One region of the Micromonospora sp. NPDC127501 genome, then DNA from elsewhere that is predicted to be linked to it. Evidence: riboswitches for the same ligand, from Rfam matches in the RefSeq annotation. Region 1 holds a riboswitch; each other region holds the start of a gene.
What was found. Region 1 has a riboswitch for cyclic di-AMP ahead of ABTW72_RS22180 (coiled-coil domain-containing protein). Riboswitches for the same ligand answer to the same signal wherever they lie in the genome.
Positions count from the first base shown of each region.

Region 2: another riboswitch for cyclic di-AMP. It lies ahead of ABTW72_RS18555 (coiled-coil domain-containing protein); the one in region 1 lies ahead of ABTW72_RS22180 (coiled-coil domain-containing protein).
Region 3: another riboswitch for cyclic di-AMP. It lies ahead of ABTW72_RS09100 (C39 family peptidase); the one in region 1 lies ahead of ABTW72_RS22180 (coiled-coil domain-containing protein).
Region 4: another riboswitch for cyclic di-AMP. It lies ahead of ABTW72_RS06050 (C40 family peptidase); the one in region 1 lies ahead of ABTW72_RS22180 (coiled-coil domain-containing protein).

Region 1 is NZ_JBEORJ010000010.1:35,258-42,244, forward strand. It holds gene ABTW72_RS22175 (carbonic anhydrase) at 1-633, shown strand, start outside; gene ABTW72_RS22180 (coiled-coil domain-containing protein) at 690-1,709, opposite strand; cyclic di-AMP (ydaO/yuaA leader) riboswitch at 1,714-1,844, opposite strand; gene ABTW72_RS22185 (YibE/F family protein) at 2,011-3,381, opposite strand; gene ABTW72_RS22190 (heavy metal translocating P-type ATPase) at 3,744-5,765, shown strand; gene ABTW72_RS22195 (metal-sensitive transcriptional regulator) at 5,772-6,068, opposite strand; gene ABTW72_RS22200 (heavy-metal-associated domain-containing protein) at 6,163-6,372, shown strand; gene ABTW72_RS22205 (DUF8832 domain-containing protein) at 6,386-6,987, shown strand, end outside.
Region 2 is NZ_JBEORJ010000007.1:206,264-213,250, forward strand. It holds gene surE (5'/3'-nucleotidase SurE) at 1-218, opposite strand, end outside; gene ABTW72_RS18540 (PfkB family carbohydrate kinase) at 215-1,192, opposite strand; gene ABTW72_RS18545 (SRPBCC family protein) at 1,380-1,844, shown strand; gene ABTW72_RS18550 (hypothetical protein) at 2,086-2,595, opposite strand; gene ABTW72_RS18555 (coiled-coil domain-containing protein) at 2,735-3,799, opposite strand; cyclic di-AMP (ydaO/yuaA leader) riboswitch at 3,805-3,936, opposite strand; gene ABTW72_RS18560 (cation diffusion facilitator family transporter) at 4,081-4,998, opposite strand; gene ABTW72_RS18565 (HelD family protein) at 5,105-6,987, opposite strand, start outside.
Region 3 is NZ_JBEORJ010000003.1:375,860-382,846, reverse strand. It holds gene ABTW72_RS09120 (glycosyltransferase family 2 protein) at 1-677, opposite strand, end outside; gene ABTW72_RS09115 (acyltransferase family protein) at 975-2,210, shown strand; gene ABTW72_RS09110 (hypothetical protein) at 2,303-2,725, shown strand; gene ABTW72_RS09105 (hypothetical protein) at 2,859-3,629, shown strand; cyclic di-AMP (ydaO/yuaA leader) riboswitch at 3,914-4,054, shown strand; gene ABTW72_RS09100 (C39 family peptidase) at 4,288-5,136, shown strand; gene ABTW72_RS09095 (alpha/beta fold hydrolase) at 5,260-6,006, shown strand; gene ABTW72_RS09090 (CDP-glycerol glycerophosphotransferase family protein) at 6,011-6,987, opposite strand, start outside.
Region 4 is NZ_JBEORJ010000002.1:437,719-444,705, reverse strand. It holds gene ABTW72_RS06055 (N-acetylmuramoyl-L-alanine amidase) at 1-1,937, opposite strand, end outside; cyclic di-AMP (ydaO/yuaA leader) riboswitch at 2,173-2,308, shown strand; gene ABTW72_RS06050 (C40 family peptidase) at 2,385-3,362, shown strand; gene dcd (dCTP deaminase) at 3,437-4,015, opposite strand; gene ABTW72_RS06040 (pyridoxamine 5'-phosphate oxidase family protein) at 4,115-4,672, shown strand; tRNA gene ABTW72_RS06035 (tRNA-Gly) at 4,904-4,977, shown strand; gene ABTW72_RS06030 (2'-5' RNA ligase family protein) at 5,295-5,864, opposite strand; gene ABTW72_RS06025 (LD-carboxypeptidase) at 5,878-6,816, opposite strand.

The sequences.
Region 1 (6,987 bases):
GGCAATCGGCGCTTCGTCGATGGCGCCCCACGCCACCCCAACCAGGACGCCGGGCACCGGGCCGCCGTGGCCGACGGGCAACACCCGTTCGCGGTGATCGTCGGCTGCTCCGACTCGCGACTGGCCGCCGAGATCATCTTCGACCGGGGCCTGGGCGACCTGTTCGTGGTTCGCACCGCCGGGCACACCACCGGCCCCGAGGTGCTCGGCAGCGTCGAGTACGCGGTGACCGTCCTCGGCACCCCGCTGGTGGTGGTGCTCGGCCACGACTCGTGCGGTGCGGTGCAGGCCGCCCGGGAGTCCGCCGCGACCGGTACCGCGCCGAGTGGCCATCTGCGCGCGGTGGTCGACGCCGTGCTGCCCAGCCTGCGTCGGGCCGCGGCCGAGGGCGTGGACGACATCGACGGCATCGTCGACGTCCACATCGCCCAGACCGTCGAGACGTTGCTCGGGCAGTCGCCCGTGCTGGCCGACGCGGTGGCGCGGGGGCGGTGCGCGGTGGTGGGGGTGTCCTACCGGCTGGCCGCCGGAGCGGTGCGCCCGGTGGCCGCCGTACCGGCCGACCTCGCGACGTTGGCGACCCCGGCCGGATCGCCCGGGTCGACCGACTCGGCCGCGGCTGCCACGGTCTGACGCGACGAGGGCCGCTCCGCGTCACGCGGAACGGCCCTCGACGGGGATCGTGCGGGTCAGAGCAGCGACATGTGGACGTGGTCGGTGTGGTTCGACGGCCCGCTGTACGAACTCCAGCCGGTGGCCGGGAACCAGATCTGCCGGTTCCAGATCACGTAGTAGATGCCGAGCCGGTCGGCGTTACGGATGAGGAACGCGGCGACGTTGTTGCCGTACGTCCGGGTGTCGTTGTTGTGCCACGGGGAGAACCCGCTCTTCTGTAGCGACCAGTCGCAGGCGCGGCCCTTCGGGTGCTCCCACGGCCCGCCGGGGCGGTAGCAGCCGACGAACCGGTTGAAGCCGGCCGCCTTGACCTCCTTGTACGCGTGCAGCGTGCGCGGCGTGATGCAGCCCGACGTGGTGGGGTCGTTCTCGCTGCACGACTGGGGCTTCCAGTCACCGTCGGCCGTGCGACCCGGGCCGATCTTCGCGACCTTGGAGGTGGCGTCCACCAGGCCGCCGGTGAAACCCTTGCCGCCGACGAGGGAGAGCGCCTTGTCGGCCTCGCTCTTGCGCTTGGCCATCAGGGCGGTCTGCTTCTGCTGCTCGCGGACCTCGGTGTCGAGGGCCAGCTTGGCCTGCTCGGCGCGGGCCTTCACCTCGTTGACCTCGGAGAGCTTCTTCTCGTTGACCATGTTCATCTCGTCGAGCATCCCGGCGCGCCGGACGAACGAGTCGGGAGCTTCGCTCTCCAGCAGCATCGCGACAGCGCCGATCCGGCCGGTCCGGTACGCCTGGGCGGCGATCTGCCCGACCTGCGGGGCCAACGCGTCCAGGTCGGCCTTGGCCCTGTCGACCTCCGCGGCCAACTCGGCCTGGCGCTTCTTGGACTTGTCCAGCTTGGACTTTGCGGCGGAGTAGTCGCGGTTGGCCTGTTCGATGACGTCGTTGAGCAGCTTGGGCTCGCCGTCCTCCTCGTGCCCGGAGGGTGTGGGATTCGTCGGGGCGGCGTGCGCCGGGAGCGGCCCGGCGAGCACGGTCAGTGCGGCGATCACGGCCACCACGGGTGTCATCCAGCGGCGTAGGGGTGCCGTCACAATGTTCCCTTCCGTCGACCGCCGACCGGGTTAGCTGACGGGTTCGGGGCGGAAGTGGCCCCTACCGCTGACGCGGATTCACCCCAGGTACCTGGGTCCCCGGCTCGCCGGTTGGCGATTGGGCGGTGGCACCGCAGGCGCCGCTTCGCGCCTTCATCGGTGACCGGCAGCGAGGTTACCCGAGAGTCGACCGGGTGAGCTACGCCTGGATGCCGACCAAAAGCGTCATTTCGCCATAGCGTTGAGTGACCAGTGACGCGGTTCTCAGGGTGGATGCCCGATCTGGTCACGCTGAGGAGTGTCACCATGCCGTATCCGTGCTCCTGTTCGACTTCGGCCACCGGTCGGTGGCCTCGGATGGGGGTGCGGTCCGCGTCCGGCCCGGCTCGTCGGAGCCGGCCGTTCGCGGTGAGCTGAGTGCGGCCAGTGCCTCGCTGCGGTCCGGCTGGGGCCGGGGCGCGGGAGCGTCGGTGGACGCCTCTGCAGCGTTACGCCCGGCAGCGCTCACCACCGCGGCCAACCCGGTGGTCAACGGAACGGCGGCGATCAGACCGAGGGTGGCGACCGCGCTGCGGACGATCTCCTGCGCGAGGAACTCACTGGTGAGGATCTGCCCGATCGGCCGCGAGTCGGCGGTGAGCAGGAGCAGCAGGGGCAGTGACGCACCCGCGTACGCCAGCACGATGGTGTTGACAGTGGAGGCGATGTGCGCGCGGCCGACCCGGGTGGCGGCGCGGTACAGCTGCAACCGGGTCAGCCCGGGGTTGGCGTTCGCCAGTTCGGTGACGGTGGCCGCCTGGGTGACCGTCACGTCGTCGAGCACCCCGAGCGATCCGATGATGATCCCGGCGAGCAGCAGACCGTGCAGGTCCACGTCGCCCTGGAACATCGACAGGGTGGTGGCGTCTTCGCTGCCGAAGCCGGTGAGGTGGGTCGCGGCCGTGGCGATGGTGGCGAGCACGCCGGTCAGCACCAGACTGCCGAGGGTGCCGAGCACCGCGACCGAGGTCTGTGCGGTGACCCCGTGGGTCAGATAGAGCACCACGAACATGATCAGGGCCGCGCCGACCACCGCCACCAGCAGCGGTGACCTGCCGGCGCTGATGCCCGGCAGCACGAAGGTGAGCAGGATGGCGAAGCTGGCGGCCAGCCCGGCGAGCGCGGCCAGACCTCGCCACCGACCGAACGCGACGATGGCGGCCGCGAAGATCACCGCCAGCCACACCATCGGGGTGCCGCGTTGGTGCTCGGCGATGTTCCAGTTGCTGGTGGTGGGATCGGTCGGGTCGGCCAGTTCGACCAGGATGACCTCGTCGCCGACCTCGACCCGGGGTGCCCCGGGTCCGTCGGGCACCGGTGTCCGTACCTGCTGGCCGGCGGTCGGCCCGTCGTCCACCCGGACGTCGACGGTGCCGCACCGCCCATCGCCGACCCTCGGTGTGCCCTCGGGGACCGATGGCACCGACGGGCACGGCTCGCTCACCACCCGGGTGACGGTGCCGGGGTAGCGCGGCACGTCCGCACCACCGTCGGTCTGCGGTGAACCACCGCGCGGCCAGAGCAGCACCGCGGCCAGCACCGTGGCGACGAAGAGGGGTACCACCGTCACGACGAGGATCCGTCGCACCCGTGGTGGGGCGGACGGAGCACTGTGGGTGTGGTCGGAACCCAAGGCGAGACTCCCAACGATCCGGTGCGGGATACGGGTCAGCGGGCCGGGCGGTTCACCGTTGCGGTGGAAACGCGACGGACGGCGGGGCGGATCGCTGCCTGACGACCGCTTGATCACGGACGGTCAGTGCTCGGCCCGGTCGGCCGGGAGCGACGCCACGACGTGGCGGCGCCGGTGCCCGACTGTGCAGCGGCATTCGGAGGGCCATCGTGGGAGATGCTAACCAGCCCTCCTGGGGGTTGCAGGTCGTGGCGGAGTGTCGGGCGGCCGAACCGCTCGCGTGGCGCTCTCCGGGGCGGCATGTTGGAGCCATGCCCGCCTCGTCACCGCCCGATCCGGACCGACCGCGACGCGCCGAACCCATGCCGCACGACAAGCACGCCGGGCACGACAAGCACGCCGGGCACGATCCGGCGATGTTCCGCCGCCGGTTCTGGGTCTGCCTGGTGTTGACCGTCCCGGTGGTGCTGACGAGTCGTCTCGTGTCCGATCAGCTGGGCCTCGCCGGGGACGACGGCGTCCCCGGTCAGGCCTGGGTGGGGCCGGTGCTCGGCTCGGTGGTGTTCTGGTGGGGTGGGTGGCCGTTCCTGGTCGGTGCGGTTCGGGAGGTGCGGGACCGGGCGCCCGGGATGATGCTGCTGGTCGCGATGGCGATCACCGTCGCGTACGCCGCGTCCCTGGCGACCAGCGTCGGCGCCTTCGACCTGGACTTCTGGTGGGAGTTGGCCGCGCTGGTCACCATCATGCTGCTCGGGCACTGGCAGGAGATGAAGGCCATCGGGCAGGCTCGGGGAGCGCTGGCGGCGCTGGCCGCGCTGTTGCCGGACGAGGCCGAACGGGTGGCGGCGGACGGGCGGGTCGAGGCGGTGCCGGTGACCGGTCTGCGGATCGGCGACGTGGTGCTGGTCCGGCCGGGGGGTCGGGTGCCGGCGGACGGCCGGGTCGTCGAGGGCGGCGCTGAGCTGGACGAGTCGATGATCACCGGGGAGTCGCGGCCGGTCGCCCGGTCGACGGGCGATCGGGTGGTGGCCGGCACCGTCGCCACCGACTCGGTGATCCGGGTGCGCGTCGAGGCGTTGGGTGAGCAGACCGCCCTCGCCGGCATCCAGCGGATGGTCGCGCAGGCCCAGGCTTCCGGTGGACGGGCCCAACTGTTGGCCGACCGGTTCGCCGCTGCGCTGTTCTACCTGGCCACCGGCACCGCCGTGCTGACCGTGGTGGTCTGGACCGCGCTCGGTCAGCCGGACGAGGCGGTGGTTCGTGCGGTCACCGTCCTGGTGATCGCCTGCCCGCACGCGCTGGGTCTCGCCATCCCGCTGGTCGTCGCGCTCTCCACCGCGCTCGCCGCACGGTCCGGGATTCTGGTCAAGGACCGGTTGGCCCTGGAGCGGATGCGGACCGTCGGCGCGGTGCTCTTCGACAAGACCGGCACGCTGACCCGGGGCGAGCACGGGGTGACCGACCTGGTGACGGCGTCCGGCGTCGAGCGGGACGAGGTGCTGCGGCTCGCGGCCGGTGTCGAGTCGGAGAGCGAGCATCCGTTGGCTCGGGCGATCGTGGCGGCGGCCGGGCGCGCCGGTCCGGCCCGGGCGGCCGGGTTCCGGGCGCTGCCGGGCCGCGGTGTGAAAGCGACAATCGACGGTACGGAGTTCGCGGTGGGCGGGCCGGCGCTGCTGCGGGAGCTGGGCCTTCCGCTCCCGGCGGAGTTGGAGGCCGCGACCGGGCGGTGGTCGGCGCGGGGTGCCGCGGTGTTGCACCTGGTGCGGCTGCCGGACGCCGTGCTCGGCGCGTTCGCGTTGACCGACGAGGTGCGTCCGGAGGCCCGGCGCGCCGTCGACGAGTTGCGTGCCGAGGGTGTCCGCACCATCGCCATGATCACCGGTGACGCCCGGTCGGTGGCCGAGGCGGTCGCCGCCGACCTCGGCTTCCGACCTAGCGTCGACGAGGTCTTTGCCGAGGTGCTGCCGGCGGAGAAGGACGACCGGGTGGCCGAGCTCCAGCGGCGGGGGTTGGTCGTGGCGATGGTCGGTGACGGGGTGAACGACGCGCCGGCGCTGGCCCGGGCGGACGTGGGCATCGCGATCGGCGCGGGCACCGATGTGGCCATCGAGTCCGCCGGGGTGGTGCTGGCATCCTCGGACCCGCGCGGGGTGGGGGCCGTGGTCCGGCTGTCCCGGGCGTCGTACCGGAAGATGCGACAGAATCTGGCCTGGGCGGCCGGCTACAACGTGGTGGCGCTGCCGCTGGCCGCCGGGGTGCTGGCCTGGGCCGGGGTGGCGTTGAGCCCGGCGCTGGCCGCGGTGCTGATGTCGGCGTCCACCATCGTGGTGGCGCTCAACGCGCAGTTGCTGCGCCGGGTCCGTCTCGACCCCGCGCCGGACTGAGCGCGGTCAGCCGCGCTTCATGAGCCGACCGACCGCTGCCATCATCTCGGTGGCCATCTCGTCGGCCCGACCCTCGGCGGCGCCCTCGTGCATGCAGTGCCGGGCGTGCCCGTCGAGCAGCCCGAGGGCCACCTTGTCGAGGGCGGCCTGGATCGCGGAGATCTGGGTGAGCACGTCGATGCAGTAGCGGTCGTCGTCGACCATCTTCTCGATGCCCCGGACCTGCCCCTCGACGCGGCGGAGCCGCGCGAGCAGCTGGTCCTTGCTGGCGGTGTATCCGCGGATCGGAGTGGGTGCGGTCATGTCGACAAGGATAGCGTACCCCCAGGGGGTATGGTACGGTCGGTTCTGTTGAGATACCCCCACGGGGTACCGGTACCGCGAAGGAGACGATCCAATGGTCAACACGACGTACCAGGTCCAGGGCATGACCTGCGGGCACTGCGTGAGCGCGGTGAGCGCCGAGGTCAGCGCCATCGAAGGGGTGCGCGACGTCCAGGTCGACCTCGCGGCCGGCCGGGTCACCGTCAGCAGCGATCAGCCGCTGGACACCGCTGTGGTCCGAGCCGCGGTCGACGAGGCCGGCTACGACCTCGTCGACGCGTGATCGGCGGGCCGGCGTGCGTACCGTGACGAGACTGGCCGGGTTCGCCGTCGGCCTGGCGGCGGTCTTCGGCGCGACCTACGGGATCGGCAGGGTCGTCGACCCCGCCCCGGTCACCGAGAGCCGACACGACGATGCCGCCACCGCCCCGACGGCGGAGGAGCGGGGCGGGACGGGCGACCGGCTTCCCGGCGGGCTGCTCGTCTCCGAGCGCGGCTACACCCTCGAACTGGCCGCCGCCCCGGCCGGCGAGTTCGCCTTCCGGATCGCCGGTCCGGACGGCCGCCCGGTCACCCGGTACGACGTGGCGCACGACAAGCAGATGCACCTGATCGTCGCCCGTCGGGACCTCTCCGGCTTCCGTCACGTCCACCCGGAGTTGGCCCCGGACGGCACCTGGCGGGTCGACACCCCGCTGGCCGGCCCCGGGCAGTGGCGGGCGTTCGCCGACTTCACGCCGACCGGGGGTGAGCCGCTGACCCTCGGCGTGGACGTGACAGTCCCCGGCGAGTTGACCGAACGGCCGTTGCCCGCCCCGGCGACCAGCACCACCGTCGACGGCTACACGGTCACCCTGACCGGAGCGCCGCAGCCCGGCCGCACGTCGTCGCTGACGCT
Region 2 (6,987 bases), on a different contig from region 1:
TACGCCGGCACACCTACCAGGTCCGGCAGCGGGTGGTCGTTCACGACGACCCGCCCGTCGCGCTCCATGGCGCTCATCGCGGCGCTGGTGCCGCTCGCCTCCTCCATCGGCGCGGCCACCACGACGTCCAGGCCCCGCTGCCGGGCAGCCCAGGCCAGCGCCTGGATGCCCGGCGCGGCGATCCCGTCGTCGTTGGTGATCAACACCCGCAGGGTCATCGCTCGACCACCCGGCCGGCCAACTCGTCCGGCGTGGTCCGCTCCTGTTGCCGGCTGTCCGCCGGCACCAGCCGGACCCGGTCCACCAGGCCGGTGATCGAGTCCAGCCGCCCGGTGCCCAGGCCGTGTCGGGTCACGTTCAGCGCGCCAGCGGCGGCGCCGGTGCGGATGGCGGTCCGAATGTCCCCGCCCCTGGCCACGGCGGCCGCCACTCCGGCGGTCATCGAGTCGCCCGCGCCGCGCGGGTCGGCGGCCTCCAGCCGGGGCATCTCGACCTGGAACAGCTCCCCGTCGATGAGCGCCAACGCCGGCTGGTCGGCGCGGCTCACCACCACCGTCTCGGCGCCGCCCGCGTGCAGCTCGTACATGGCCCGGGTCAGCTCCTCGGTGTCGTCGCTGTGGGCGCGGCCGTCGCGGATCAACTCCTCGTGACTCACCTTGAGGAAGAACACCCCGCTCTCCAGTACCGAACCGAGGTGATCGCCGGAGAGGTCGACCACCACCCGGCCGCCGTTCGCGCCGAGGTCGGCGGCGAAGCGTCGGTACAGGTCGGCCGGTACGAGCCACGGTTCGTTCGGCCCACTGAGGATGCTCACCGAGGCCCGCAGGCCCTCGCCGAGGGCGAGGTTGTACAGCTCGTCGATCTCGTGCCGGCTCAGCGGCTGCCCGGGCACGTCGGCGATCTCCTGCCGGGAGCCCTCGCGGCGATCGTGCACGTACCCGCCGCTGCCGGAATCACGGACCACCACCTTGAGGTCCACGCCCTCGCTGACCAGTAGGGGCTCCAGCACCTGGCCGATCTCACCGCCGAGGGCGGCGCAGAGCACCACGTCGACTCCGAGGGAGATCACCATCCGGGCCTGCCAGACGCCCTGTCCGCCAGGGTGCAGGTGCAGCTCGGGGTGGTCGTTGGGCTGGTCCACCGTCACCGTCAGCTGTGGAGTGGGCGCGAAGACCATCACGTGCCCACTCATCGGTCGTCGCCGTTCATGCTGGCCGCCCTCCGGCATCTACGGAAGTTTTGTACTAAACGACCTTAATGGCGCAAGCGGTCACAGGCCGTCTCATCCGCCCGGTCCGGCGCGGCGCTGAGGGCCCGGGGCGTTGCCAGCCAGACATCGGTACGAGACGATCGGGCGACCAACGACGGCGGGAGACGGTGTGCTCAGCAGCGGTACCTTCAGCTACACCGTCCAGGCCCGGTGCTCACCCGCCGAGGCGGCAGCGTTGCTCAGCAACCTGACCCGGCAGGGCGAGTTGCATCCGCTGATCGTCCGGGTTCGCCGGGTGCCGCCCCGGCCCGGCGCCCAGGCCAGCTACACGATCAACGACCGGTTGGCGGCCGGTCCGCTGCGCTTCCGGACCACCTACCACGCGGACGTGCTGATCAGCGAGGCCGACGAGATCGTCATGGTCGCCCGCCAGTGGCCGGCCACCACGGTGCGAAACCACACCCGACTACGCGCCGAGCCGGACGGCCTGGTCCGCATCGACGTCGAGATCACCCTGACCGCGCCGAGGCCGCTGTTCCGCTACGCGTTCCGCCAGGCCCAGGCCGCTCACCTCGCCCTCGCCACCCGGCTGGGCGCCGCCCTGGACCGCACCGGCAACCCCCCGCCCACCTGACCCGCCCCCGCGCCGCCCCGCGTTCGGCGCTGGCGCTGCACCATCGTGCTCAGGACCTGGGTGTCACTGCCGTTCAGCAGGCAGAGCGCGCCCGCTGCGTCGATCTTGCAGTTTCGGTTGTCAATATCAGCGGGATGCCCCATCTGTCGGGACAGTAAGTGCAAGATCGCGGGGCAGGGCAAGGCTCTTGCGCTCAGCGCGACGGCTTTGACCTGCTCCCCGCGTGCACCGGCGGCGACGCCTACTTCGTGGTTACAGCGCGGTCGCGGCTCGTGTGGGCGGGTCGGGCGGCGGGACGCCTGCCCCACGGCTTGTAGGTGGACAGCACCGTCGCGATGATCATCAGGCTGGTCGACACCGCCGGCGCGATGACCAGGTCGGCGCGATCTCGTGCGGGCAGGGCGCCGCCGACCGCTCCAGCGTGCCGCAGGTTCGGGGTGAGCAGGAACAGCACCAGCCCGACCATCACCGTGGTGAGCACGAGCTTGACCAGCACCCAGCGGTGGCGCAGCAGGCCCCACGGGGTGAGCAGCGAGCTGGCGACTCCGATCAGCCAGACCAGAACGCTCAGCGGCGCGAACAGCACCGTGCCGACCAGGGCCGTGACCGGATAGACCACCGCCGGGTCGGCCCCCCGCTGCACGGCGATGCCGAGGGTGAGCAGCACCAGGTCGGCGCCGAGCCAGCCGAGCGAGGTGACGAGGTGCAGGGTGAGCAGCGCCTTGCGGGTGGTGGGTCGGATCCTAGGCATACCGCGATGCTGCCCGCGGACGGCGGCCGGGTCGTCCGACGAGCGACGACATCAGGGGTACGCCCGGCGACGTAGCCCGGCCCGGACGCACGTGATGCCTGTGAGCCATCACGACTCACAGGCATCACGACTGCGTGGGTCAGTAGACCGACAGGTGTACGTGGTTGGTGTGGTCGGTCGACGGGGTGCCGTGCGCCCCGCTGTACGACTTCCACCCGCTGCTGGGCAGCCAGATCTGCCTGTACCAGATCACGTAGAGCACGGCGAGCCGGTCCGCGTTGCGGATGAAGTACGCGGCCAGGTTGTTGCCGTACGTCTTGTCGCCGCCGGTGGCGTTACCGCCGAAGCCGCCCTTCTGCGCCGCGAAGTCGCAGGCCCGGCCCTTCGGGTGTTCACCCGAGCCGCTGGGGCGGTGGCACGAGACGTACCTGGTGAATCCCGCGGCCTTGGCCTGGTTGAGCGCGTGCAGGGTGCGGGGGGTGATGCAGCCGTTGGCCGGGGTGGGGTCGTTGACGCTGCACGACTCGGAGGGCCAGGAGCCGTCGGAGTTGCGCGGCGCGGCCGTCGCGTTGGCGCTGGAGGTGCCCCGGTTGGAGCTGGTGTCGGCGGTGGTCTGCGGCTTGGGTGTGGTGGCCACGGTCAGGGCCCGTTCGGCCTGCTCCTTGCGCTTGGCCATCACCGCGACCTGCTTGCGCTGCTCGTTGATCTCGCCGTCCAGGGCGACCCGGGTGCGGTTGGCCTTGTCCTTGCTGTCCAGGAGGTCGCGCAACACCCGGTCCTCGTTGGCCGCCACCGCGTCCAGCGCGGCCGCCCGGTCCATGAAGCCTTCCGGGGTGTTGCTGTTGAGCAGCGCCGACATCGCGCCGAGCCGGCCAGTGCGGTAGGCCACTTCGGCGATCTCGCCGACCTTGCCGTTGCGCTGGTCGATCTCGACCTCGATGGTCTTCAGCTGGGTGGCGAGCTGCTTCTGCCGCTGAATGGAGGTGTCCAGGGCGCGCTTCGCGTCCAGGTAGCCCTTGCTGGCCGCCTCGAGTTGGGCCCGCAACGCCGGGGTGCCGCCCTCCTCGTCGGAGTCGGGTGCGGCGGCCCGCAGGCCGGTCGGGGGAGCGGCCGAGGCGGTGCCGGCCGGAAGCGCGACGCCGAGGGCGAACATCGCGACGATCAGGGCCGCCAGTCGGGCGGCGGGTGGTCGTGCTGGTGCCACTGCGCATGTCCTTCCGTCAGCCGCCGACCGGGTTAGCTGACGGGTTCGGGACGGAAGATCCCTACCGCTGACGCGGATACACCCCAGGAACATGGTTCCCCGGTTCGCCCAGTTGGGCGATTAGGCGGCGACCGCCACCGGCGCCGGGAGGGCGCCGCCTGGTGGAGGCCGGGACCGAGCCTACCGGTGCCAATGGGGCCGCTGCAGCCAATGTGACGGACGGTGCGTGCGACACCACGGAAAATTACGGCAAAAGCGGAGGAAGGCTGTGAAAACCCCCGTCACCACTCGATGGAGCCACACGCTCCGGAAGCGGCGCCGGGCTCGATCTGCAACGTCGCGTGCTCGATGCGGAAGTCGTCGTGCAGGGCCGTACGCGCCGCGGTGAGCACCGCACCGACCTCCGCGCCGGGTGCCATGGTCAGGTGGGCGGAGGCCACCTCCATCCCCGAGGTGAGCGTCCAGACGTGCAGGTCGTGCACCTCGACGACACCGGGGACGGCGGCGAGCCGGTCGTGCACGGCCGTCACCTGGAGGTGCTCCGGGGCGGCCTGCACCAGGATGCGGATGGCGGCGCGGGCCAGCCGCCAGGTGCGCGGCAGGATGAACACGCCGATGGCGACCGCGACCAGGGGGTCGGCCCACCACCAGTCGGTGACGGTGATGAGCAGCGCCGCGCCGATGACGCCGAGCGAGCCGAGCAGGTCACCGAGCACCTCCAGGTAGGCGCCCTGGAGGTTGATGCTCTCCCGGACTCCGGCGCGCAGCAGCGCGAAGGCGGCGATGTTCGCGAGCAGGCCGAGCACGGCCACCGCGAGCATCGGGCCGGCGATGACCTGGTGCGGGTCGCCGAAACGGCGGATCGCCTCGATCACCACGTAGATCGCGACGCCGGAGAGCAGGACCGCGTTGGCCAGCGCGGCGAGCACCTCGAGCCGGTAGAGCCCGAAGGTGCGCTGCGGGTCGCCGGTGGCCCGCCTTGTCGCCGTGATGGCGGCGAGCGCCATCCCGATGCCGAGCACGTCGGTGAACATGTGCCCCGCGTCGGAGAGCAGGGCGAGCGAGCCGGTGTGCAGGGCGACCACCGCCTCGACCACCATCAGGGTGGCGAGCAACCCGAACGCCGCCCAGAGTCGACCTCGGTGCTGGTGTGCGGCATTGGCGACGGACCCATGGTGGTGGTCATGACCTGCGCCCACGAGAACCACCTTCCGCCGCTGGTCGGGACCCGGTCAAATGTATGCTCACATCGCTATGTGTGCAAGTGTACGGGCGGGGCCTTCCGCTGAGGGCAGTCCGCACACGTCAGCCGGTCGGGTCGATGGTGGTGAGCCGCTGGGTGGCTCGGGAGAGCGCCACGTACAGGGTGCGCACCCCGGCGCCCGGATCCGCCCGGATCTCGCTCGGGGCGACCAGCACCACCCCGTCGTACTCCATGCCCTTGGCCTCGAGGCTGGTCACCACCTGCAACCTCGGCGCGCCGAGCGCGCCCAGCCACCCGGCGACCTCGTCCCGGCGGGGGACCGGCGTGATCACCCCGACCGTGCCCTCCACCTCGGCCAGCAGACCGGCGGCGGCCTCCACTGTCGCGGTCTCCAACCCCGTCGCGGGCACCACCAGCTCCACCGGCTCGACCCCGGTGGAGCGCACGGCGGTCGGCAGCGGCAGGTCCGGGTAGAGCCGACGGATCTCCGCCGCCGCCACCGCGAAGATCTCCGCCGAGTTTCGGTAGTTGGTGGTCAGCGTGAAATCGTGTCGCTTGCGCCGGCCCAGCGCCTGGTCGCGGGCTCGGGTCAGCTCCTCCGGATCGCCGGTCCACGCGGTCTGCGCGGGGTCGCCCACCACGGTCCAGGAGGCCAGTCGGCCGCGTCGACCGATCATCCGCCACTGCATCGGCGAGACGTCCTGTGCCTCGTCCACCACCACGTGCGCGTACTCCCGGTAGTCCTCCGGACGCTCCCGGGCCGCCGCGCGGGCGGCCCGCTGACGTTCACCGAGGGTGCTCAGCTCACGGACGCCACCGGCGAGCTGGAACGGATCGCGTCGCGCACGGGCCGGCTGCGCGGGCTTACCGAGCAGCGCGTCCAACTCGTCCAGCAGCGCCACGTCGGCGATGGTCAGCCCGGCCGAGTCCAGGTTTCGGTACGCGGCGTTGAGCAGCCGGATCTCCGCCGAGGAGAGGATTCCCCCGGCGTACCGACGCAGCCGGTCCGGCTGCGCCAGCCAGCCGAGCACGTGCCGGGGGTGCAGCCGAGGCCACCACGCCTTGAGGAACTCCCGGAACTCCGACCGCTCGGCGATCTCCGCCTCGAAGGCCGGTTGCACCGGCAGTCGACCGCTGCTCAGCTCACGGGCCTGCGCCCAGAGCGCGGCGAACACCCCGTCGAAACCAGCTCGGCGCACCTCGTTGCGTCGTGCGCCGCGTTGCAGCGCGCGGTCCCGGATCCGGTCCAGCGCGGCCCGGTCCAGTCGCAGCAGCGTGCCGCGGTAGAGCAGCCGCAGCTCACCCGGGCCGCCCGGCACCGCGTCGCGGGCCGCCCGCTCCAGCACCCGGCGCATCCGCAGCGAGCCCTTCACCGCCGCCACCTCGGGCGGGTCGGGGCGGGTGGCGGTCATCCCCGGGAAGAGGGTGCCCAGTGAGTGCAGGGTCGCGGTGTCCTCACCGAGCGACGGCAGCACGGAGCCGATGTACTCGACGAAGACCGACGACGGCCCCACCACCAGGATGCCGCCGCCGGCGTAGCGGCTGCGGTCGGAGTACAGCAGGAACGCGGCGCGGTGCAGGGCAACAGCGGTCTTGCCGGTGCCGGGGCCGCCCGCGACGATCGTCACCCCGGAGCCGGGCGAGCGGATCGCCTCGTCCTGCTCCCGCTGGATGGTCGCCACGATGTCACGCATGCCCCGGCCGGTGGCCTTGGACAGGGTGGCCAGCAACGCGCCGTCACCGACGACCGTCATCCCCTCCGGGGCGGCCGTCGGGTCCAGCAGGTCGTCCTCGATCCGGGTGACCCGCTCGGCGCGGGACTGGATGGTACGGCGCCGCACCACGTCCAGTGGCTGCGCCGGGGTGGCCTGGTAGAACGCGGCGGCGGCCGGCGCGCGCCAGTCGACGACGAGCGTGACGGCGTTCTCGTCGCGGATCCCCAGTCGCCCGACGTGCAGCACCTGACGGTCGCGCAGGTCCAGGC
Region 3 (6,987 bases), on a different contig from region 1:
ATCGCGCCCTGGCGGCCCTGGCGGTACAGGTAGCAGACCCGGTCCAGCACGGAGATCTTCTCGGCCCCGATCAGCAGAGGATGGCTGAACGGGATGTCCTCGTACCAGCCGGGGAAGAACCGCAGCTCCAGCTCGTCCATGAAGTCCCGGCGGACCACCTTGTTCCAGGCGGTGTGCTGCACCCGCAGCAACTGCGGCTGGTCGGCCAACCGGGTGACGCCGGTGATCCCGCGCAGCAGGGGGCTGCTCGCGTCGACCTCCCGCCGGCCGTCCTCGTGCACCCGCAGGTGGTCGAGCATCAGCACGTCGGGCTGGTGCTGGCGCAGCCGGTCCAGCACCGCCGCGATCGTGCCCGGTGGCAACCAGTCGTCGCTGTCGACGAACCAGACGTACCGGCCGGTGGCCACGTCGAGCCCGGCGTTGCGGGCCAGCCCCAGACCCACGTTGCTGCTCAGGTGCACGACCCGCACGCCGTCGCGGCTGACCGCGTACGAGCGGAGCATGTCGCCGCAGCCGTCCGGGGAGGCGTCGTCGACGGCGATCAGCTCGACCGCGTCCGAATCGCCGGCCGGGATGTCGGCCCGGATCGACTCGAGGCACTGGTACAGGTACGCCTCGACGCCGTACACGGGCACGACGATGCTCAGCAGCGGTGCGTGCGTCGGCTCATTGACCACGTCCGCCACCTTCGACGACCCGGGTGGCCGGCCCCGGAACCTGACGTTGCCGCCGATGGTGGACTCTCTGAACTCCCGCCCAGCGGAAGGTTAACGCCGGCCAATGGGCGGTTTCCGGCCCGGGGACCGCGGGCTCGTGGGGCGGGTGGGATGCGTCCGGTTCACCCGGGAGTGACCCGGTAGGGTGCCTCGGTGCGGCCCTGCCGGGTCGTCGTGGGCGTCGCCGTCGCGCCGTCCGACGCCGCGACAGGAGGCTACGAGCGTGCTGGTGACCCTGCCGAGCGCCGGGATCCCGGCATGACGAGCGTCGCCGCGACGTCGGCCGCCCGGCCCGCACCCGCCCCGCCCCGGCTGCCCTCGCTGACCGGGCTGCGGTGGATCGCCGCGCTGCTGGTCTTCGGCTTTCACGCCGGCACCATGCGGATCATCGCCGAGCCGGACTACAAGGCCGTCATCGACGCGCTGTTCACCCTCGGCCTCTCCGGGGTGCAGTTCTTCTTCATCCTCAGCGGGTTCGTGCTCGTCTGGTCGGCCCGCGAGGGGGACTCCCGGCTCACCTTCTGGCGGCGACGGATCGCCAAGATCTACCCGAACCACCTGGTGCTGTTCGCGGCGACGCTGGTGGTCGCCTGGTGGTTCGCCGACCCGGTTTTGCCGGCGGCCGCGTTGGAGAACCTGCTGCTGTTGCAGGCGTGGGACCCCCGGCCCGGCTGGTTCTACAGCATCAACACCGTCAGCTGGTCGCTGTCCTGCGAGTTCTTCTTCTACCTCTGTCTGCCGCTGGCGCTGCCACTGCTGCGCCGGGCCCGGCCGAAGCTGCTCTGGGCGCTGATCGTCGCGCTGCCGCTGCTGATCCTCGCGCTCTGGCCGGCGCAGGAGTTGGTGCCGGAGGTGAGCCGCTGGTGGTTCACCCAGATCTTCCCGCCGGTGCGGTCGCTGGAGTTCTGGTTGGGCGCGGTGGCGGCCGAGTTGATGCGCCGAGGGCTCTGGCGCGGTCCCGGACTGACAGTGGCCAGCGGGGTGTTCCTGGTCACCTGGGTGGCGGCCGCACAGTGGATCCGCGCCGAGCTGTGGACCACGCTGCTCGCGGTCGCGTACCTGTTGGTGATCACCGCGGCTGCGGACGCGGACGTGCGGGGTCGGCGCTCGCCGTGGCGGTCCCGGCCGGTGGTCTGGCTCGGTGAGGTCTCGTTCGCCTTCTACCTGGTGCACGTGCTGGTGATGACCAGCGTGCTGCGCTGGAGCGGCACCTGGGGGGTCGGCTTCGCGGGCTGGCGTGGCCCGGCCGTGGTGCTCGGCTTCCTGGCGGCGAACCTGATCCTCGCCGGGCTGCTGCACCGCTTCGTCGAAACCCCGATGATGCGCCGGCTCGCGCCGCGCCGTGCGGCCCGTCCGGTGCCCGTCCCCCGACAACGGGTGGCCGGCGACGACGACGCACGAAACCCCGCGAGCAGCGCCCGCGGCGAGGTCGACGGACCTGCCGAGGAGGTCGGTCGGGCCGGCGGTCGATCAACGTACGTCGACCTGCGCTGACAACGTCCACCCTGGTCAACGGGGTCGGCGCGGCGTGATCCGACACGCCCGTGGTCGGTGCGCCCGGGTCAGCGCGACGGTAGCGTGGGGATGTGCTTCCGGTCGCGCTCACCTGTCCGCTGTGGTGGGTGGCGCGCTGGGCGACTCGGGTGCTGACCAGCCTCGCCGTCGTCGCGGCCCTGGCGCTCGGCGCAGGCCCGGCCACGGCCGCCACGCCGACACCCGGCCCGGTGCCGACGTCGAGCGCGGTGCCGGCCTCGGTCGCCGTCGGGTCGTTGGCGGCCTGCTACCGGCGCGGCGAGGCACACAGTGCGGCCCGCCCGGCCCCGGCGATGCCACCGGAGGCCGCCGAGGAATCGGTCCCGGCATGGTCGGTCGACACGCTGATGGCGCTCCCTGGCGATCAGGGCACCATCGCGGCCGGCGTGCTGCCGGTCGGCGCGGCCGAATCTGACCGGCTGCCTCTCGTCGACGCAGCGGACGGTCGGGCTTCCCGGGCCCCACCCGCGCGCTGAGCCACCGGGACGACCGTCCCGACACCGCGCCCTGTCGACCCACCCGCTCCCTGACCCGCCGACCCGTGGCCCGCCGTGGCCCGCCGGTCGGCGCGGCTTCCCATCGCACTGCTCTCTCCCCGAGGTGCCGACCATGGAGACCGTCGTCTTCTACCAGTTCGTGACCGAGGTGCCGCAGGCCGCCGCCATCTGGTCGACGCTGTTCCTGCTGACCCTGGGCCTGCTCGCCGTGCTGGCCGCGCGCCCCGAACGGGACCGGCCCACCGACGATGCGCTCCCGGCCGGGCCCACTGCCCGGGAGCTGGCCGCCGCCGAGGCCGTCGACCTGCGCCGCTACGCCGAGGAGGTGGCCGTCGCCGCAGCCGGCGCGACCACCACCGCCAAGCGCCGGCGTGCCGCCTGGCTGACTGCTCAGGAGCAACTGGAACAGGCCTGGATCGGGTACGACGAGGCGGACACCGCCGCGCGTCGCTTCGCCGGCGCCGGGGCGCTGCCCACCCCGCAGACCCCGCACACCCCCGCCGAGTACGCCGCCCGGGAACGCTATCTGCACCGGGCGGCGATGGCGGCGTACTGGCGGGGCGACCTGACCATGGCGCAGCTCGGCGACGTGTTCGGGCACCGGCGCGGCTGGGATCCCCGGCGACACCCGGTCGAGCAGGAGGTGCTGATCAGCCGGGTGGTCCGGGATGCGCGGCTGGCCGACTACCAGGTGGCCGCCGACCGTGAGCGGGCCGCCTGGCGCGACGCGGAGTTGGCCGCCGAGTCGGCTCGTGCCCTCGCCGAGGAGGCGTACGCGGCGGCGGCCCGGCTCCGCCCGACCCTGGTGCCAGCGCGCCGCACGGTGGCCGGGGCGTTGCGTCCCGCCGTCGTGGCACGGTGGCGCCCGGCCCGGGTGGGTTGAGCCCAATCCGTGATGTGAGGCCGGTCACCTGATCGCGAAATGGGACGGCCGGCGCGATCGGCGGGATTGTTCCCGCGATTGTGGCCGCGTTTTTTGCGGCCTGTCCGGTTGTCGCCCGCAGGCGTCGCCGTAACCGGTTGTCCCATCGAGTCACGTCATCGGTAATACGCGCAGAAATTGTCGCGCCAATTGGGGTTTACGCAGGTGAACCTGGCTTGGCAGGGCGTTGAGACGCCAGTAGTGTCGTCCCGTCCGGTGCGGTAACCGATCGCAAGACGCGACGCCGCATCGACCCGCTTAATCGTGATCAACGAACCGGGGACCCACCAGTAAGTCCGGGGTGAATCCGCGAGCCACGGCCCGCGGTAGGGCGTCTTCCCGCCCGAATCCGTCAGCTAACCCGGTAGGCGGTGTCGGAAGGAGTCCCATCCTCGTGCAGCACCTTTCCACCCCTCGGTTGTTCCCCCGCCTCCACGGCGCGGCGATGCACCCGCTCATTCGTCGCGTGACGGTGAGCTGACCCTCCGGGTCATCGCCTTCCCCGCCCGGCCGCGCCGGGCGTTCCCCTGAGCGGTTCACCATCCGCGGACCCCTGTCCGCGCGCTGGCGCCTGCCCGGATACCGGTCCGGCACCGGTGTGCCGCTCTCCCCCCGATCCGTGGAGGACCCCGTGAAGCACACCCTGCAGCGTCAGCTCCGCCGCCTCGCCACCGAGCGCCCGTACCAGATCGTCGCCGCCTCCGCCGCGGCCCTCGCGATCGCCACCACCACCGGCGCCCTGCTCACCACTGCCGACGACGCCCCGGCCGGCCAGCGCAGCGCGACCACGGTCGCCGAGATGCGCAGTGACGTCGCCGCCTCCCGCGGCGAGGCACGGGACGCGTCCCCCTCGGCCAGCGCCACGTCGACCACGGCCGCCCCGGCCACCAGCGCCGCGTCGCCCGCTGCCAAGGCCAGCAGCAACCCCGACCTGACCCGGAAGCCGGAGCGGCCGAAGCCGCCGGCGACCAAGGTGCTCGACTACGACTACGAGGCGCAGAACACCTACTACAACTGCGGCCCGGCGGCCACCCGGAACGCGCTCAGCGCCGCCGGCGTCGACCGCACCCAGGAGGAGCTCGGCGCCGAGCTGGGCACCACCGAGATGGGCACCAACTCGGCCGAGGACACCACCCGGGTGCTCAACGCCGAGGTGAAGGGCTCCCCGTACCGGACCCGGATGTTCCCCGGCGCGCCCAGCCCGGCCCAGATGGACCGCCTCCAGGCCGACGTGGTGAAGGCCATCACCGACGGCCGGGGCGTGGTGGCCAACGTCGTCGGAGACGCCACCGACACCGACGGCGGCTGGCACTCCTACGGCGGCGGGCACTACATCGCCGTCGTGGGCTACAAGGACAACGGTCGCACCGTGCGGATCGCCGACTCGGCGAACCCGGCCGACCCGTCGTACTGGATCACCACGATCGACCTGGCCAACTGGATCACCAGCCGGGGCTACTCCGCCTGACCCGGGCACGCTGACCGCCGCGGGCGCCGTCCCCCACAAGGGGCCGGCGCCCGCAGCGGTTGTCCGCGCGGTCCGTCATCGACGGCTCTCGTACCCGACCGTGAACCGTGGGAGACTGCGGCCGTGGTGGAGAAGACGGGTGGTCACGCCGGCCGCAGGCCGGTCCTGCTGCTGCTGCACGGCATGGGAGCAACCGGGGACGTGTGGTTGCCCTGGGCGCCGTACCTCGAGCAGCACTGGCCCGGACGATGGCTGGCACCGGACCTCGCCGGTCACGGCTGGGCGTCGCCGCTGCCGTCGTACTCCTTCGCGGGCTTCGCCCAGCAGATCGCGCAGGCCCTCGCCCCCGACGACCGGCTGGTCGTGCTCGGACACTCGCTGGGTGGGGTGGTCGGCCTGGCGCTCGCCGCCCGTGACGCCGGTGCGCCGGTGGACGCGGTGGTCGGGCTGGGCATCAAGGCGCTCTGGTCACCCGCTGAGCTGACCCGCGCCGCCGAGGTCGCCGCCCGCCCCGTGAGCTGGTTCGCCAGCCGCACCGAGGCGGCTCGCCGCTACCTGCGGGTGTCCGGGCTGGCCGGCCTGGTCTCGCCGGACCACCCGGTGGTGGACGCCGGGCTGCGCCAGGTCGACGGCCGGTGGCGCCTCGCCATGGACCCGACCGCCTTCGCCGTCGGCGAACCCGACCTGGCGGCGCTTCTGGCGGCAACCGACGTGCCGGTGGTGCTGGCGCGCGGGGAGAACGATCCGATGGTCACCGACGAACAGCTCAAGGAGTACGGCGTACCGGTCGCCACGCTTCCCGGTCTCGGGCACAACGCGCACGTGGAGGACCCGGCAGCGGTGCTGGCGCTGCTCGACCCGTACCGCTGAGCGGCTACGCCGGTGTGGACGCGGTCAGTGTCTCGGCCGGTGCCAGCTCCCGGCGGGCGGCGGTCAGGAACGCCTCGGCGTACGCCTCGGCCGGGAAGTCACCCAGGTAGCGGCGGCGGGTGGCCCAGCGGGCCTCGGCCAGCGGGTCGGTGTCCAGCAGGTCGGTCAGCACCGCGTCCACGTTGGACATGTCCCGGCGCAGCACGTAACCCGACCCGGCCAGTGGGAACCGCTCCACGAACCGGTCGCCCTGGTCGCCCATGTCGGTGACCGCGTACGGCTTGCCGGAGTAGAGGAAGTCCGAGATCACGCCGGACACGTCGGAGACCAGCGCGTCGGCGGAGTTGACGCACTCGGTCAGGCTCAGCTGCCGAGCCGCCGCGCCGACCACATGCTGGCGGCCGGTGCGGGCCCGGTCGGCGACGAGCAGCTCGGTCAGGCGGCCCAGTTGGCGGGCCGACGCCGGGTTCTGCGTGGTGTACGGGTGGGCCCGCAGGATCACCGTCGCGCCGCGCTCCAACAGCCGGCGCAGCAGGCCTTCGGCCACCGGAAGCGAGCAGTAGTCGGCGTCGGCGTGGTGCCCGGTCCAGGTCGGCGTGTAGAGCACCGTCGGGTGCGCCAACCCTCGCGCGGGCTCCGGGCGTACCTCGATCGACTCGACCTGTGGGCGACCCACCACCACGAACTTGTCCGCCGGGATCTGTACTCCGGCGCGGGCGTACCGGTCGATCGCCGCCTGCCCGGCCACGAAGATCCGGTCGAAGATCCCCGACACCGGGTTGGCGCTCGGCGCCTTGTCGCTGTCGCCGTGGTGCAGCTGGATGTGCGTGAGCTGGGTGAACCGGACACAGTGGCTGTTCTTCGCACCGTGGTTGACGTAGAACGCCGCCCGCAGGCTCGGCACCAACGCCTGGTCCATCGCCCCCAGGGTGGGGCAGTAGACCACCGGTGCGTCGGTGGCCGCCGCGATCGGGGCCAGGA
Region 4 (6,987 bases), on a different contig from region 1:
AGGTCGACGTACATGATCCGGTGGCCGAACTGGATCTGCGCGTACCGGTTCTTGCCGCGGATCACCGTCCAGTCGCCAGGTGAGGAGCCGTCGAACGTGCTGGCCCGGTAGTACTCGCCGGCCAGCACCGCGCCGACGGCGTACCGCTGCCCGGCGGCCAGGGTGTACTGGAGCGGCGAGATCGCCTGGTAGGGCACCCCTTCCGGGTACGCGGACTGCTCCGGGTACGCCCGTCCGTAGACCGGAACGGTGGTCCGTCCGGGCTTCGGCGTGGCCACGACGCCGACGGTCCAGCTGGCGGTCGGCGCGGACGCCGGGTTGTGGAACCAGGCCCGCTGCCCGAGGTACCAGATCGCCGTCCAGTCGCCCTGCCGTCCGGCCAGCGCGTACGTCTGCCCGGCGGACGCCCGGGCCCCGTGGTCCGACACGACCATCGTGTTCGGGCTGCCGTCCGGGCGGAGCGCGATGTCGTTGACCAGCGGCGCGTCCGCGGACGGTGCGCTGCGTAGCACCACCGCCGAGGAGCCGCGTGGCGCACAGGGCACGCCCGGGGTGACGCAGTCGGTGAACGCCGGCTGGTTGGTGGTGTAGTCCGGGTCGATCCGGACCATTCCGGTGGCCGGGGTGCCGGTGTCCAGTCGAGGGGCGTGCAGCAGGTCGAAGTAGTGCGTCCAGTCCCAGTACGGGCCCGGATCCCAGTGCATTCCCCGCACTGTCGAGGCGATGGTGCCGGGCACGTTGTCGTGCCCGATGATGTGCTGGCGGTCCAGTGGGATGCCCAGCCGCAGCGCCAGGTGCCGGACCAGCTTCGCCGAGGTCCGGTACATCGCCTCGGTGTACCAGGTGCCCTGCGCCGCGAAGCCCTCGTGTTCCAACCCGATCGACTTCGCGTTGACGTACCAGTTGCCGGCGTGCCAGCCGACGTCCTTGGTCTTCACGTGCTGCGCGATGTGCCCGTCGACCGAGCGCAGCGAGTAGTGCCAGCTCACGTAGGTCGGGTCCTGGACGAGTTTCAGGGTCGTCGCCCAGCTCGCCTCGGTGTCGTGGATGACGATGTACTCGATCTTCTGCCGTGCGGGCCGGTCGGAGAGGTCGTGGTTGCCGTAGTCGCCGTCGCCGAACGCCTCGTAGGGCGCCGGGATCCATTCGCAGGAGATGGTGCGCGGGCACTCCACCCCGTCCGGGCGGGCCAGGCGGCGCAGGCCCAGCCGGTCCAACCAGGAACGCTCGGGCCGCACCACGCGGGCTGGCAGGGTGACACGCTGGCCGTCGTCGGTCACCCGGGCTTCGCCCGCGCCGATGGTCGTGAAGACCTCGTCGGCGAAGGCCGCTGCGGCGTCGGCGCTGTCCGCGCCCGAGTAACGGGCCACCGCGCCGTACCAGGCCGCCGGGTCGGTGTCCGCGCCCACCGGCGCGCCCAGCTCCCTCTGGTACGCGCTCAGCAGCGCGGCCCCACCCCGGATGTTGAGGCCCGTGTCGGTGCGCAGTGCCTCGGGGGTGGTGCCGGTCAGCGTGGCGGCGGCGTCCACGGTCTGCAACGCGGCGGTGGACGGCGCGGGTGCCTCGACCGGCCGGGTCGCGGGCACCCGGGCGGGACGGGAGTCGTCGCCGCGTGGGTCCTCGGCGCCGGCGTCGTGGTGGCCGCGCCCGGGTAGGGCGGCCACGTGCCGCGCGTCGGTCAGGTGCATCGGGCCGTAGCCGCCACTGGTGCTCGGTGTGCCGGCGTTGGTGTCCCAACGCGACTCCAGGTAGGAGACGCCGAGCAGCACGACGGCCGGCACGCCGTACTCGGTGGCCGCTGCGGCGTACTGCTGCTGGCGGTCGGTGGTGGGCGCGGCGGCGGCCGGGCCGCTGGAGAGTGGCACCGTGGTCGCGGCGGCGACCACGGTGGCGGCGAGCAGTGCGCGCCAGCCGGTCGACAGGGTTGGATGGTGCATCGAACCCCCTAGATTCTCGCGGAGTGAGGTCAGGTCACCATCGCGCCGTCCGGGAGGTCGCGTCAATACCTTTCCATCTATCGAAGCATGCGGAAAGAATTCTTCACACACGGTCGGTGACCTCGTCCAATCCGTACGGAGTGTCACTGCCGCACGGGTTGCGGATCGGTAACAAGCGTCTCTACTCTGGTCATTCGTCGGCCCGACAGCAGCTCCGCCCAGCCCGGGCGGTAACGGACCGACACCGCCGAGTCGTTTCCGAGCGAACCGGGGACCCAGGTCCCTCGGGGTGAATCCGCAGCCACTGCGGTAGGGCGCCGACTTCCCGCCCGAACCCGTCAGCTAACCCGGTAGGCGGTCAGGAAGAAGGAGTACGGAACCCCGGTGGCACTCCATGCCCCGCGGCCGTCGTCCGAGCGGTCGGCATCAGCCGGCACGCCGTCGATCGTGCCGCGCCCACGCTGGTCCCGCTTCACCACCGCACTCGCCGCGCTGGCCGGCGTCGCCGTCGTCCTGACCGGCAGTGCCACGGCGGCCCACGCCGACCCGTCCGTCGCCGAGATCGAGCGCCAGATCGACGCCGACTGGAACAAGCTCGAACCGATCATCGAACGGCACAACGCCACCCGCATCGACCTCGCCGCGAAGCGCAAGCAGGCCGACGCGCTGGCCGCCCGGATCACTCCGCTGGAGCGCCAGGTCGACGCCGCGATGGACAAGGTCAGCGCCCTGGCCGTACGCGCCTACAAGGGTGAGAACGTCTCGACCGTCAACGCCGTGCTGGGCAGCCGGTCGCCCAGCGAGGTGGTCGGCCAGCTCGAAATGCTCGACCGCTTCGCGCACAACCAGCAGAAGGACGTACGCCAGGTGGCCGACCTGCGCGACCAGCTGGCCGCGCAGAAGGCGCCGCTGGACGAGATGGTGGCCCAGCTGACCCGCACGGAAGCTCAGCTGGCGGCGAAGAAGAAGCAGATCAACGACGAGATCGACCGCCTGCAGAAGCTGCGCCTCAAGGTGTACGGCAGCGGCGGGGGCGGTCCGCTGCGCCCGGCGCCCTGCCCGGGGAGCTACCCCGGCGGCGCCGCGGGCACCGCTGTCAAGTTCGCCTGCGCGCAGATCGGCAAGCCCTACGTCTGGGGTGCCGAGGGCCCGAACTCGTACGACTGCTCCGGGCTGATGCTGGCCGCCTGGGCGAAGGCCGGCGTGTCGCTGCCGCACAACGCCGCCGCGCAGAGCCGGGTCACCAAGAACGTCAGCAAGGGCGACCTGCGCCCCGGCGACCTGGTCTTCTACTACAGCGACATCCACCACGTCGGCATGTACGTCGGTGGCGGCTGGGTGGTGCACGCCTCGCAGGCCGGTCAGCCGGTCAAGATGAAGAAGGTCGACGACGGCCCGATCCACAGCTACGGCCGTCCAGGCTGACCCAGGATGACCGAAGGGCCCGTCGCGATCACCTCGCGGCGGGCCCTCGTCGTCTCGGTCCTGGCGGCTGAAGCTCAGCGGGTGGGCCAGGTGCGCCAGTGCTGCCAGGCGCGGCTGGGTGTCGGCCCCCGCTGGCCCTGGTAGCGCGAGCCGTAGACCACCGAGCCGTACGGGTGCTCGGCCGGCGAGGAGAGCCGGAAGATGCAGAGCTGCCCGATCTTCATGCCCGGCCACAGGGTGATCGGCAGGTTCGCCACGTTCGAGAGTTCCAGCGTCACGTGACCGGAGAAGCCCGGGTCGATGAAACCGGCGGTGGAATGCGTGAGCAGCCCGAGCCGGCCCAGGGAGCTCTTGCCCTCCAGTCGGCCGGCGAGCTGGTCACCCAGCGAGATGACCTCCAGTGTCGAGGCGAGCACGAACTCCCCCGGGTGCAGCACGAACGGCTCGCCGTCGGGGACCTCGACGGCCGAGGTCAGGTCGTCCTGCTGCATGGCGGGATCGATGTGGGTGTAGAGGTGGTTGTTGAAGACCCGGAACAGCCGGTCGAGTCGGACGTCGATGCTGGACGGTTGGACCAGAGTGGGCTCGAACGGCTCCAGGCCCAGCGTGCCGGCCTTGATCTCGGAGACCAGGTCGCGGTCGGAGAGCAGCATCGGACCACCATAGCCGCGTTGCCGAAAGTGGCCGGATTCGGTGCCGGTGACCAGCGCGTCGAGGTCGCTGCTCGTACATTTGTTCGATAGAATGCCCACATGGCTTCCTGGTCCGAATTCGCCGCCGACGAGCCCCGACTCGCCGACGGGATCCGCGTTCTCCTCCAGCAATACGGGCCGGGCTTCGGCTATCTGGCCACGGTCCGTGCCGACGGCGGGCCCCGCGTCCATCCGGTCTCCCCGGTCATCACCGCCGAGGGGCTGTTCTGCTTCATCATCGACTCGCCCAAGCGCCGCGACCTCGAACGTGACGGCCGTTACGCGTTGCACTCCTTCCCCGCGGAGGAGAGCGACGACGAGGCGTACGTGGCGGGGCACGCCCGTCCGGTGACCGATCCGGTCCTCGTGGCGCAGTTGGCGCACAGCGCCCGGGCCGAGCCGCAGGTCGACTGGAGGCTCTTCGAGTTCACCGTCGACGTGGCCATGCTCACCCGCCGCGAGCAGCACATCGCGGGCATTCCGGGCCTCGCGCCGGGTCGACCGGCCGTTCGGGTCTGGCTCGACCCAAACGCCCCGTCGGCGGGGGCCGTGCCCCTCGCCGTCCCGCAGGCGCGCCCGACCCGCCTCAGCCGTGACGTCCAGTGCACGGCCGCCTGACCACAACCGGAAGGTTCATCGGTGCCGGCTCCGTCGTAACGGAGCCGGCACCCGCATGATCACCTAGCTTTCAATGAAATCGCGGTGTCCCAACGCTCCGGATGCCCCGACTTCCAGAAAGCCGAGTGGATCAACCCGGGGTCGACCCGGGCGGAGCGGTACGCGGACGGCAGCGGTCGGCGGGGGACCTGGGTGCACGGGCTCGACGACTCGGGTACAGTGGTGCCGCTTGCGGGTGTAGTTCAATGGCAGAACATCAGCTTCCCAAGCTGACAGTGCGGGTTCGATTCCCGTCACCCGCTCCACCACGAAGGCCCTGGCCAGGACGAGAGTCCCCGCCAGGGCCTTCGATGCTGTTGCGGCCAGCAGCGCTCGCGGCCGACAAGGCCCTGAAGGCCCCTCAACCCCGGCCGTTCCTGCGTTAACCTCGCCTACCTCCCAGAGCGTTCAAGTGGTGGGAGGTACACACACCATGCAACGACCTCGGGAACTGGCGCCACCGGAAGGCTTCGCCGAGTTCGTCGCGGCGCGCTCCGATGCACTGCTGCGTTCGGCCTGGCTGCTTACCGGTCCTGTAGGGCGGGCGTTCCGGGGAAATCCGGCCACCGGCCGTGCGTGGAGGTCATGCCGAAACCGCCTGGAGCCCCGTACCCGCCGCCGTTGGTGGTCGGGCGCCCAGCGGGAACTCACCGACGGTGCGCCAGGGGCTTACGTCAGGTGTTCCGGCGATGAGTCGGACCGTGTCGATGGCCGCGTTGATCGGCAGGTGCGCGGAGATGGTTTCCGCGGCGTGGCTCAGCACGGGCTTGGCGGCGTCGTGACCGATGGTCAGGTGCGGCACCACCTCGCTGTGCGCCCCCGCGTACGGGGGTGCATCGGGAAACCGTTGCCACACCGCCTCGGTGAGGTCGCGGAAGGGCCGATCTGGCTGCGGAGCAAGCCAGACGACCGTGTCACCGAACCAGTCGACGTGCGTCAGTGCGACGTCGAACCGTGGTATCTCGGCGATGGTGTCACGCAGCACGGCCAAGGCATGCTCGTCGATCTGCTGCGGAGGCAGGAACGGGTAGAGCACTGTCACGTGCGCTGGCACGCCCCACCCGGCGGCTCGGTCCAGCGATGCCCGGAACCGGCCCACCGCCTCCTCAGCCTCGGGTATCGGCACGATGAGCGCGGTCTGTGTCGGTTCCATGCCCTGCGGCCTCCTACTGGTAGTCGGCGAAGACTCGACGCTCCACGCCGTCCACGGTGACCGGGCCACCGTGGGGAAGGATCCACTGTGGTCTGGTGTGACCGAACGGGATGCCGACGCAGACGACCGCCTCGGGGTTGTAACGGGTCACCACGTCGACGACCGTGTCGCGCTGCTGCTCGCGGAGCCGTGCCCGATCCGCGGCCGGGGGTCGACGGGTGTGGTCGGAGACCGGCGGACGGGCGACCAGGACCGCGTCGACGGCGCTGAGAAGACCGCGCTCACCCAGCGATCGGACGATCCAGCCGACCTCGCGGGCGGGGAGAAGCTCCTCCGACGTCTCGATGATCAGCACCCCGCCCTGCAGGACCTCCGGGGGAAACGGGAAGCGTCCCGCTGTCAGGATCCACTGGATGACTTCCAGGCAGCCACCCCAGGTGGGGCCGGTGACTGCGCGGGACGGCCCGTGCCAACTCCACGGCTCCGTCGGCTCGCGCTCCCCAAACGACTTCAACGCCTGCGGATCTGCCCAGTCGATGCCGATGTCCTCGGACTCACCCGGGTCGGTGATCTCCAGCCGCTCCCCGGTGAGTAACGCCGCTCGCAGCGAGCGGACGTGGATGTCGTCGACGGCAGGCCCGGGGCCGAGGTGCACCTGGGAGGATCCGCCGTAGAAGCTGGCGATGCCGAGGCCCCAGAGCCAGTGGTGCAGATTGGTGTTGTCGCTGGTGCCGAGGAACGGCTTCGGGTCGGCTCGGGCCAGGTCGGCGTCCAGGTGGGGGATGACAGTGATCTGGTCGTCGCCGCCAATGACGGCGAGAATGCCGCGTACCTGGGGGTCCGCGAAGGCGGCGTTGATGTCCGCCGCCCGCGCTGCCGCGCTCGCGCCCACCTGGCGGGTGGTGGGATATTCAACCGGGACGAGGCCGGTCAGGTCGGCAAGCCGTCGCATGGCCTGCTCGTGGATCCCGGGATAGGCACCGGCCGCAGCGAAGGACGGTGAGAGGACCGCGAGGCGGTCTCCCGGGCGTGCCTTCCGAGGACGAACAAGCTCATGCACCATGTCGAGATCCAACAGGTGCGCGAGCCCGTACGCATCTCATTTCGTACGGGTTCCAGGAGA